Regions from separate parts of the Microbulbifer magnicolonia genome, predicted to be linked through region 1. Evidence: riboswitches for the same ligand, from Rfam matches in the RefSeq annotation. Region 1 holds a riboswitch; the other holds the start of a gene.
The links. A riboswitch is a leader RNA that binds a small molecule or an ion and turns the genes downstream of it on or off. The one in region 1 is predicted to bind thiamine pyrophosphate.
Positions count from the first base shown of each region.

Region 2: it holds a riboswitch for thiamine pyrophosphate, as region 1 does, so the genes downstream of both, thiC (phosphomethylpyrimidine synthase ThiC) here and RRF64_RS12730 (TonB-dependent receptor) in region 1, are expected to answer to the same signal.

Region 1 covers NZ_JAYEFD010000002.1:781,323-786,100, forward strand. The annotation lists gene RRF64_RS12720 (gamma-butyrobetaine hydroxylase family protein) at 27-404, shown strand; gene RRF64_RS12725 (alkaline phosphatase) at 536-2,161, shown strand; TPP riboswitch at 2,365-2,466, shown strand; gene RRF64_RS12730 (TonB-dependent receptor) at 2,526-4,706, shown strand.
Region 2 covers NZ_JAYEFD010000001.1:288-5,065, forward strand. The annotation lists gene RRF64_RS00005 (sulfite exporter TauE/SafE family protein) at 367-1,119, shown strand; gene safD (sulfoacetaldehyde dehydrogenase SafD) at 1,130-2,497, shown strand; TPP riboswitch at 2,605-2,703, shown strand; gene thiC (phosphomethylpyrimidine synthase ThiC) at 2,802-4,727, shown strand.

The DNA.
Region 1 (4,778 bases):
TCCACATCAATTGGAGAGTCCCGTCTGTGGCAGCGCCGCAAAAAATCCGACTGAGCCGTGCAGAGAAAAGCCTGCAGATCGTATTCGCCGATGCCGAATTCACGCTGCCGGCGGAGTACCTGCGCGTCTTCTCCCCCAGCGCCGAGGTGCGCGGCCACGGCGGAGCAGAGCCGGTGCTGGTCAGCGGGAAAATGCATGTGGGCATTGATAAGGTCGAGGCCGCCGGGCGCTACGCGCTGAAAATAAACTTCGACGATGGCCACGACACCGGCATCTATACCTGGGAATACCTGCGCGAGCTCGGCGAAAATTACCCATCCAACTGGGATGACTATCTGCGGCGCCTGCGCGCGGCGGGCAAGAGCCGCGATCCGGATGAGAGCGCGGTGAAAATCATCGGCTGAACGAGCGCACGTTTTTGTAACAATGCCGTCGTAAAATCGCCGCGATATTTTTTCTTTTTTACTTTTAGTTTTTGTATAGCTTGATGTCCGTCCGCGGCACGGCGGGCGCAAAGCATTATTCGGGAGGGGGAATGGTAAAGTTCGCAAGTCTGGCACTGGCGGTGTCTGTCGCCTCGATGGTCGCCGCGTGCAACAAGGGTGAGGCATCGCCGGGCGAGGCCGTCACTGAAACCACCATCAGCGCAAACTCAACAACACCCTCAACAAATAGATCCGCCCTCTCCCCCCACCAGCGTGACAGCGCCTGGTTCAGCGACGGCCGGCAGGCGGTCGAGTCCGCCAGACGGCGCCCGATCAACAACACGCGTGGCGCGGCCAAAAATATCATCCTGTTTGTCGGCGACGGCATGGGCATCTCCACCGTCACCGCCGCGCGCATCCTGGCCGGCCAGCGGCAGGGACTCGACGGCGAGGAATACCAGCTCAGCTTCGAGAAGATGCCCTTCGCCGGCCTGATCAAAACCTACAACACCAACCAGCAGACCCCGGATTCCGCCGGCACTGCCACCGCCCTGGTCACCGGCGTAAAGACCAAGGCCGGCGTGCTCAGCGTGGCCGAGGATGTGGCGCGCGGCGATTGTGCGGCGAGCCTGGAAAAGCCGCTGACCACGGTGCTGGAGCTGGCAGAGCTGCGCGGCAAGAGCAGCGGCATTATCAGCACCGCGCGCATCACCCACGCCACGCCGGCGTCTACCTACGCCAAGGTGCCGGAGCGCGGCTGGGAATCCCAGGCGCCGCAGGGCTGTCGCGATATCGCCGCACAGCTGGTGGCGCTGGAGGCCGGCGACGGCATCGACCTGATCATGGGCGGCGGCCGCCGCGCCTTCCTGCCCGACAGCGTCACCGATCTCGAGGGCGACAAGGGCAAGCGCGAGGACGGCCGCAACCTGGTCGAGGAGTGGCAGCAGCGCTACGCCGCGGGCGCCATCAAGACCGCCTATATCGAGGACCGGGCCGGATTCGACGCACTGGATATCGCCGGCACCGACAAGCTGCTGGGCCTGTTCAACGCCTCCCATATGCACTACGAGGCGGACCGCGGAAACGACAAGGCCGGCGAGCCGTCGCTGAGCGAGATGACCGCCAAGGGGCTGAAGTTCCTGCAAAAGAACGAAGATGGCTACTTCCTGCTGGTGGAGGGCGGCCGCATCGACCACGGCCACCACGCCGGCAGCGCCTACAACGCGCTCAGCGACGCGGTGGAGTTCGCCAGGGCCGTGCAGGTGGCGATGGACAGCACTAATCCCGAGGACACGCTGATCCTGGTCACCGCCGACCACAGCCACGTGATGACCATCGCCGGCTACCCGACCCGCGGCAATCCGATACTCGGCAAGGTGGTGGCCAACGACGGCAGCGGCCAGCCGGAGACGGCGCCGAGCCTGGCCGCGGACGGCCTGCCCTACACCACCATTGGCTACGGCAACGGTTTCGGTTATGCGGAGCTGGGCGATGAGACGGACGCGGACGCGCGCTACGGTCACAAGGTCGACGCCGGCCGCAGGGACCTGACTGAGGTCGACACCACCAGTCCCGGCTTCCACCAGGAGGCGCTGGTGCCGCTGGCATCGGAATCCCACGGCGGCGAGGATGTGGGTATCTGGGCCAGCGGGCCCGGTGCGCACCTGATCAGCGGCACCCACGAGCAGAACTACGTGTTCCACGTCATGGCCCGCGCCGGCGGATTGCTGGAATAAAGCGGCGCCGCTCCTACAGTGCCCTCCATAACGTCTGCAGAAAACTTCTGCTATCATCTCGCCCGCAACACCTAAGGGGTGGCAAAAAGCCATTTCATAACGTAGCGAGCGGGTGTCTGGTGGTGATCACCGGAGCGCAGGCAGCGGAATGTACATAAGTACATGAGCACGCCGAGCACCGCTGGGCGCCGCCAGGCACACGCGCAGTAGTTATGAAGTGGTTTTTAAGGCCTGAGATGCTCCATGAGCAAACCCTTGAACCTGATCCGGTTAATACCGGCGTAGGAATAGGTCAGTACTCGAAAAAACCTCCTCACGTCGCACCCCGGGTCTCTTTCACTCCAGCTTCCCTTGAGAGAGAACCATGAATCACCCATCGAGAATAAAACCGATTGCCTGGTCCGTCGGACTGGCCGTCTGTCTGTCCGGCGGAACTGCCGGCACCGCCGCGGCGGCCGAGCGGAGCAGCACCGGCCTGACCGGCCTGGAGGAAATCACCGTTACCAGCGAGCTGCGCGACACCAGCCAGCTCGACCTGCCCGCCAGCGTCAGCGTGCTGGACAAAGCCGCGATCAATGCGCGCGGCGCCAGCAATCTGGAGCAGCTGCTGAACCTGGCTCCCAACGTCAACTTCGCCGCCGGCGCGTCGCGCGGGCGGTTTGTGCAGATCCGCGGTATTGGCGAGCGCAGTCAGTTTATCGACCCGGTCAATCCGTCGGTCGGCCTGATTATCGATGGCATCGACTTCACCGGCCTCGGCCTGTCCGCCAGCACGCTGGATATCGAGCAGGCAGAAATTCTGCGCGGCCCGCAGGGCACCCTGTACGGCGCCAATGCGCTGGCCGGCCTGATCAGCATGACCAGCGCAGCGCCCACCGGCGAACCGCTAGCCAAAGTCTCCGCGGAAGTGGCGGAGTACAACGGCCGCACCCTGTCCGCGGTCGGCAGCGGCGCGCTGACCGACAAGCTGAGCTACCGCATCGCCGCGCGCAACCAGCAGTCCGACGGCTTTATCGACAACTATCATCTCGATCGCAGTGACACCAACAAGGTCGACGAGTCGGTGGCGCGCGGCAAACTGCGCTATCGGGCGAGCGACGATCTGCAACTGGATTTCGCCGCGCTCTATCTCGAAGCCGACAACGGCTACGATGCCTTCTCGCTCTACAACACCCGCGAAACCCTCTCAGACCAGCCGGGCTGGGACCGCCAGGAAACCCTGGCCGGCTCGCTGATCGCGCGCTGGTCCGGCAGTGAACTGTTCACGCTGGAGAGCACGCTGAGCGCAGCCAACTCGGATACCGAGTACGGCTACGACGAAGACTGGACCTACGTCGGCTTCCACCCCTACGAATACAGCTCCACCGACAACTATCTGCGCGACAGAGACAACCTGAGCGCCGACCTGCGCCTGCTGTCGACAGAAGCCTCCAAACTTTTCAGCGGCCGCAGCAGCTGGGTGGCCGGCGTTTACGTCCGCGATGAAAGCGAGAACCTGGAGCGCAACCAGGGCCTTCAGCCAAATGAGCGCTTCACCAGTGAATTCGATACACAGAACGCGGCAATTTACGGCCAGCTAAGAACCGAAATAAGCGCGGCGCTCGCGCTGGTAACCGGGCTCAGGTTCGAGCAGCGCGATGCCGACTATGCGGATTCGCTGGCGGTGGCTGCGGACAAGAACGAAAACCTGTGGGGCGGCAACGTCACACTGGAATACCGCACCAGCGACAACACGCTGGTCTACGGCACCGTCTCCCGCGGCTACAAGGCGGGCGGCGTCAACGCCGGTATCATCTCCGCTTCCGCCAGCAACCCGGACATCCGCCGCGACCAGTTTGAGTTCGACACGGAGCAGATGCTCAATTACGAACTCGGCCTCAAAGGTGCCTGGCTGGAGAACCGCCTGCAGGCGCAACTGGCGGCCTTCTACCAGGACCGCAGCGACGTACAGGCCAAGCAGTCGATCTTCGACCCGAGTGATTTCTCTTTCGACGACTATCTGACCAACGCCGCCGGCGGCAACACAAGCGGCCTGGAAGTGGAGCTGAACTATCTCGCCAGCGAATCCCTGCGCCTGTTCGCGTCCGCGGGCTGGCTGAACGCAGAGTTCGAAAACTTTGTCAGCACGTCCCACGTCGATGCGCGGGACGACTGGAATGGCATTGCACTGGCACCGGTGGATCTCGACGGCCGCGACCTGGCCCATGCACCCAACTACCAGTTCTTCACCGGCACCGAATACTCATTCACGCCGAATCTGATTTTGCGCCTGGAAGTGGAGGGCAAAGACGCCTTCTATTTCTCCAACAGCCACGACGAGAAATCCACCGCCTACGAACTGCTGAACGCGCGCCTGACCTACCTGGGCGAAAACTGGGAGCTGGCGCTCTGGGGCAGAAACCTGACGGACGAGGATTACTACACCCGCGGCTTCTACTTCAGCAACCAGTTCGGCAACAACCCCGCCAGCGACTATGCACCGGAGGCCTACTACCAGTACGGGGAGCCGCGCGTGGCGGGTATAAGCGGAACCTACACCTTCTAACCCAAATGCGGGGCTCGGCACTGACCCGCCGGCCTCCTGTGGGAGCCTGCCCTGCAGGCGATTGGGGATCGG
Region 2 (4,778 bases), on a different contig from region 1:
CGCAGACCGTACTCCCGGTAACCACTGGATTCCAACGAAACCGCTGAACGCCCCGCAGGCATTACCTGCCGTGCGCCGCGAGCCCTCTCAAAAAGCCACCAGCGCCACAGCATCCTCTCCAGACAGTAACTTCTCCCGACACCAAGTCTCACTAAACTCCAGCGTGCTGGGCTACGCCCCCTCTGGTTCTTTCCGGCCAATTCGCGCGGTAACTATCAAGACGACCTATAGAAACTGCGAATGTAACCCACGGCTCTGTCTCAATATGGCCCAAATTAACACCCTTGCGGCCGGCGAATACTAGGTCCCAGGGCCCGCTCCCGTTAAACTCCATCGTCTAAAAATCCAACAACTACGAGGCCTACCTTGGCGGAGCTGGGGGAAATTTCCAATCTGACTATGACACTGCTGTTGATAGCCTGTGTCGTCAGTGCGTTTATCTCCGCAGTGACCGGTGGAGCCGGTGGCATACTGATGTTTGCAGCGCTGAATACGGCGATTCCTCTGCGCATGCTGGTGCCCATCCACGGTGCCGTGCAGCTGATGAATAACCTCGCGCGAGTCTTCTATGTGCGCGAGCATATCCGCTGGGACCTCTGCGGGCCTTTCTTTATCGGCTGCACATTGGGTGCGGGAGCTATGACCGTTGGGCTGGCTAGCCTGAGCTGGCAGCAGCTGCCGATGGCACTACTGGCGGTGCTGATCTTTTATACCGTTTTCAAACCCAAAAAACTTCCGGAGATTCGCCTCGCACCGCGCAATTATTTTTGGGTAGGAATAGCTACCGGCACGCTCGGCATTTTGGCCGGCGCGGTCGATCCTTTGCTGGCAGCCTTCTTCGTACGCAGGGACCTGAGCCCGCAGGAAATAGTGGCCAATAAGTCGGTGATGCAGGCCTGGTGTCATGCGCTCAAAATTCCGGCATTTATCTTTCTTGGTTTTGCGTTCTCGGATCACCTGGGCTTGATACTGCTACTGACCGTGGCGGCAGTAATCGGCACCCGGATCGGGGTAGCACTGCTGAATAAGCTGAACAGTGAGTTGTTTTTCAATTTGATGAAAGTGGCGTTGCTGGTGGCCGGTATTCGGATCGTTTACCAGCTGATCACGGCGCAATAAGGTGAGCGAAATGGCTGATTACCAAATTCTTAATCCCTATAACGGCGCGCTGATCGAGGAATACGATTTTGCCAGCCGCGACCAGGTCGAGAGCGCAATTGCGCTCTTGGTCGAGGGCCGGAAAACTCAGCAGGCGACGCCCGCCTTTGAGCGTTCAAATATACTGTTGCGCCTGGCGCAATTGCTGCTGGAGCGCAAGGAAGAGCTGGCTGGGCTGATCACCGAGGAAGCGGGCAAGACCATCAGTGACAGTCGCGTAGAGATCGACCGGGCCTACAATACCGCGATGGCGAGCGCTATGGAGGCGCGTGCGATCAGCGGCGAGGCACTGGATTCCGACGCATTTCCTCCGCAGCGTGAGAAGATCGGCGTCGTGCTGTGGAGGCCGCTGGGGACCGTACTTTGCATTACCCCGTTCAATTTTCCGATCAATATCGCCGTGCACAAGATAGGTCCCGCCTTTGCGGCCGGCAATACCATTCTGTTTAAGCCGGGCCCGCAGAATAAGCGCTCCGCGGAATTGCTGGTTGAACTCTGCTATGCGGCGGGTATGGACCGCTCAGTGCTGCAGATGCTGATTCCGGACGTGGACGCGACGGGTTATGCGGTGGCGCATCCGCAGGTAGATGCCATCAACTTTACCGGCGGCACTGCCGCGGCCGACGCCATCGCCATGCGGGCAGGGTACAAAAGGCTGCTGTTTGAACTCGGCGGCAATGATCCGCTGATCGTAATGCAAGATGGCGATCTGGATGCGGCGGTCAGCGCGGCGATCAACCAGCGCTTCGCTACCGCGGGTCAGCGCTGTACCGCGGCCAAGCGCCTGTTTATACACCGGGATGTCTACGAGGTGTTTACTGAGAAGCTGGTGGCGGCGACGGCAAAGCTGAAAATCGGTGATCCGACAGAGGATGATACCTTCGTCGGGCCGCTGATCCACAAGGCTGCAGCGGATGAAGTGGAGCAGCGTATTCGCGCGGCCGTCACCGCCGGTGCGCGGGTTCTGTTCGGCAATCGGCGCGATGGCAATATCATCTGGCCTACCATTCTCGATAATGTCCCGGACGATGCGGAGCTGGTGGCAGAGGAAACCTTTGGTCCGGTAATGCCGTTGCGTGCCTTCGACACCGTTGGGGAGCTGGTGGCCCTGGTGAATAACTCTCCATTTGGCTTGCAGGCAGGGGTCTTTACCCAAAATCTGGCATTGGCCAAACAGCTGTTCAATCAGCTCGACGTGGGACTGCTCGCGGTGAACGACGGGCCCGGATTTCGCGCCGAACACTTCCCCTTTGGAGGAGTGAAGGAGAGCGGTGTCGGGCGTGAGGGGGTGCGCTACGCGGTTCGCGAGATGAGCTATCAGAAGACCCTGGTCATCTAACTGCTCATCCAGCTACTCATTTAAAAGTTGCGACAAGTTTCACGTTTGGCGCCGTAAACGCCACTACGGCTTCCTGTTCACAACGGTGACCTTCAACTATACTCCGGCACTACTTGTCGGAGTGCCTGTGGGCTGAGATCGCTGTCGCGAGATCCGTTGAACCTGATCGGGGTAACCCCCGCGTAGGGAACAAGATCTGAAGTCGCTATACGCTATGTAAAACAATAGTAAGTTGCGCGGCTTTTCTCTATCTGCCTGCCCTTGGCTCTGCGGCGCCATTTATCCGCAAGCCACAGGGGTAGGCATGTCCGATATCACCGACCAAGCCAAACACACCGCAAAATCCTCCCGTGCGGCCAGCCGCGATTCCGCCAGGGACTTCCTGAATAACCTTACTGCGCAGCCTTTTCCCAGCTCCCGCAAGGTCTACCTGCAGGGCGAGACGCCGGATATTCGCGTGGGTGTGCGAGAAATCTGTCTCGGCGACAGCGTCGTCGGCGGTGACGAGAAGAGTCCGCAGCTTGAGCCCAATTCACCACTGCGGGTCTACGACACTGCCGGTCCCTATTCCGATCCGGACTACAAAGTCCATGTGCGCGAGGGTCTGCCGAGGCTGCGCTGCGCATGGATAGAAGCGCGCGGAGACACCGAGCAACTTACCTCCCGCCAGGCTGCCTACAGCCAGCAGCGCATGGCCGACCAGGGCCTGGATCATATCCGCTTTGAAAACCTGCCATCGCCGCGCCGCGCCAAGTCAGGCCGGAATGTATCGCAGATGCACTACGCGCGCCGCGGCATCATCACCCCGGAAATGGAATTTATTGCCGTGCGCGAAAACATGGGGCGCGCAAAAGTCACCGATGTATTGACGGAATCCCAGTGCCGGAAGGCCCGCGAAGGCATCTACATCCCGGAGCAGATCACCCCGGAATTTGTGCGCCGGGAGGTCGCCGAGGGGCGTGCAATTATTCCGGCCAATATCAATCACCCGGAATTGGAACCGATGATTATCGGTCGCAATTTCCTGTGTAAGGTAAACGCCAACATCGGCAACTCGGCATTGACCTCTTCGATCGAAGAAGAGGTGGAAAAGCTGGTATGGGCGACCAGGTGGGGCGCGGACACGGTGATGGACCTGTCTACCGGTGCGAACATTCACGAGACCCGCGAGTGGATATTGCGCAATTCGCCAGTGCCGATCGGCACTGTACCTATTTACCAGGCACTGGAGAAAGTCGACGGCATCGCCGAGGAACTCACCTGGGAAGTGTTCCGCGATACGTTGATCGAACAGGCCGAGCAGGGTGTCGACTACTTCACCATCCATGCTGGCGTGCTGCTGCGCTATGTGCCGCTGACTGCAAAGCGGGTGACGGGGATCGTGTCCCGCGGCGGTTCCATCATGGCCAAGTGGTGCCTCGCCCACCACAGGGAGAATTTCCTCTACACCCACTTCGAGGAAATCTGCGAGATTATGAAGGCCTACGATGTGAGCTTCAGCCTCGGCGACGGTCTGCGTCCGGGTTCCATCGCCGATGCCAACGATGAGGCCCAGTTCGGCGAGCTGCACACCCTGGGCGAGTTGACCTGGATCGCCTGGGAGCACGACGTCCAGACCATGATCGAGGGCCCGGGGCATGTGGCGATCCACAGGATCAAAGAGAATATGGACGAGCAACTGAAGCACTGTCACGGCGCGCCCTTCTATACGCTCGGCCCTCTTACTACAGATATCGCCCCGGGTTACGACCATATCACTTCCGGTATCGGCGCCGCCCTGATCGGCACCTATGGTTGTGCGATGTTGTGTTACGTAACCCCGAAAGAGCACCTGGGGCTGCCCAACAAGGAAGATGTGAAAGAGGGCCTGATGGCCTACAAGATCGCCGCCCATGCAGCGGACCTGGCCAAGGGGCATCCAAGGGCGCAAATGAGGGACGACGCCCTGTCCAAGGCGCGTTTCGAGTTCCGCTGGGAGGATCAGTTCAACCTGGGGCTGGATCCGGAGCGCGCGCGCGCCTACCACGACGAGACGCTGCCCAAGGAATCCGGCAAGTTGGCGCACTTCTGCTCGATGTGCGGCCCGAAGTTCTGCTCGATGAAGATTACCCAGGATGTGCGCGACTATTCCAAACAGCTAGAGGCCGCCAAGCAGGAAGCGGAGAAGGGCATGGAGGAAATGGCGATCAAGTTCAGGGATATGGGGAGCGAGCTGTACCACAAGGGCTGACACTTGAATGCGGAATGCGGACAAATCTGCCGGGAGCAGATTTGCACAGCC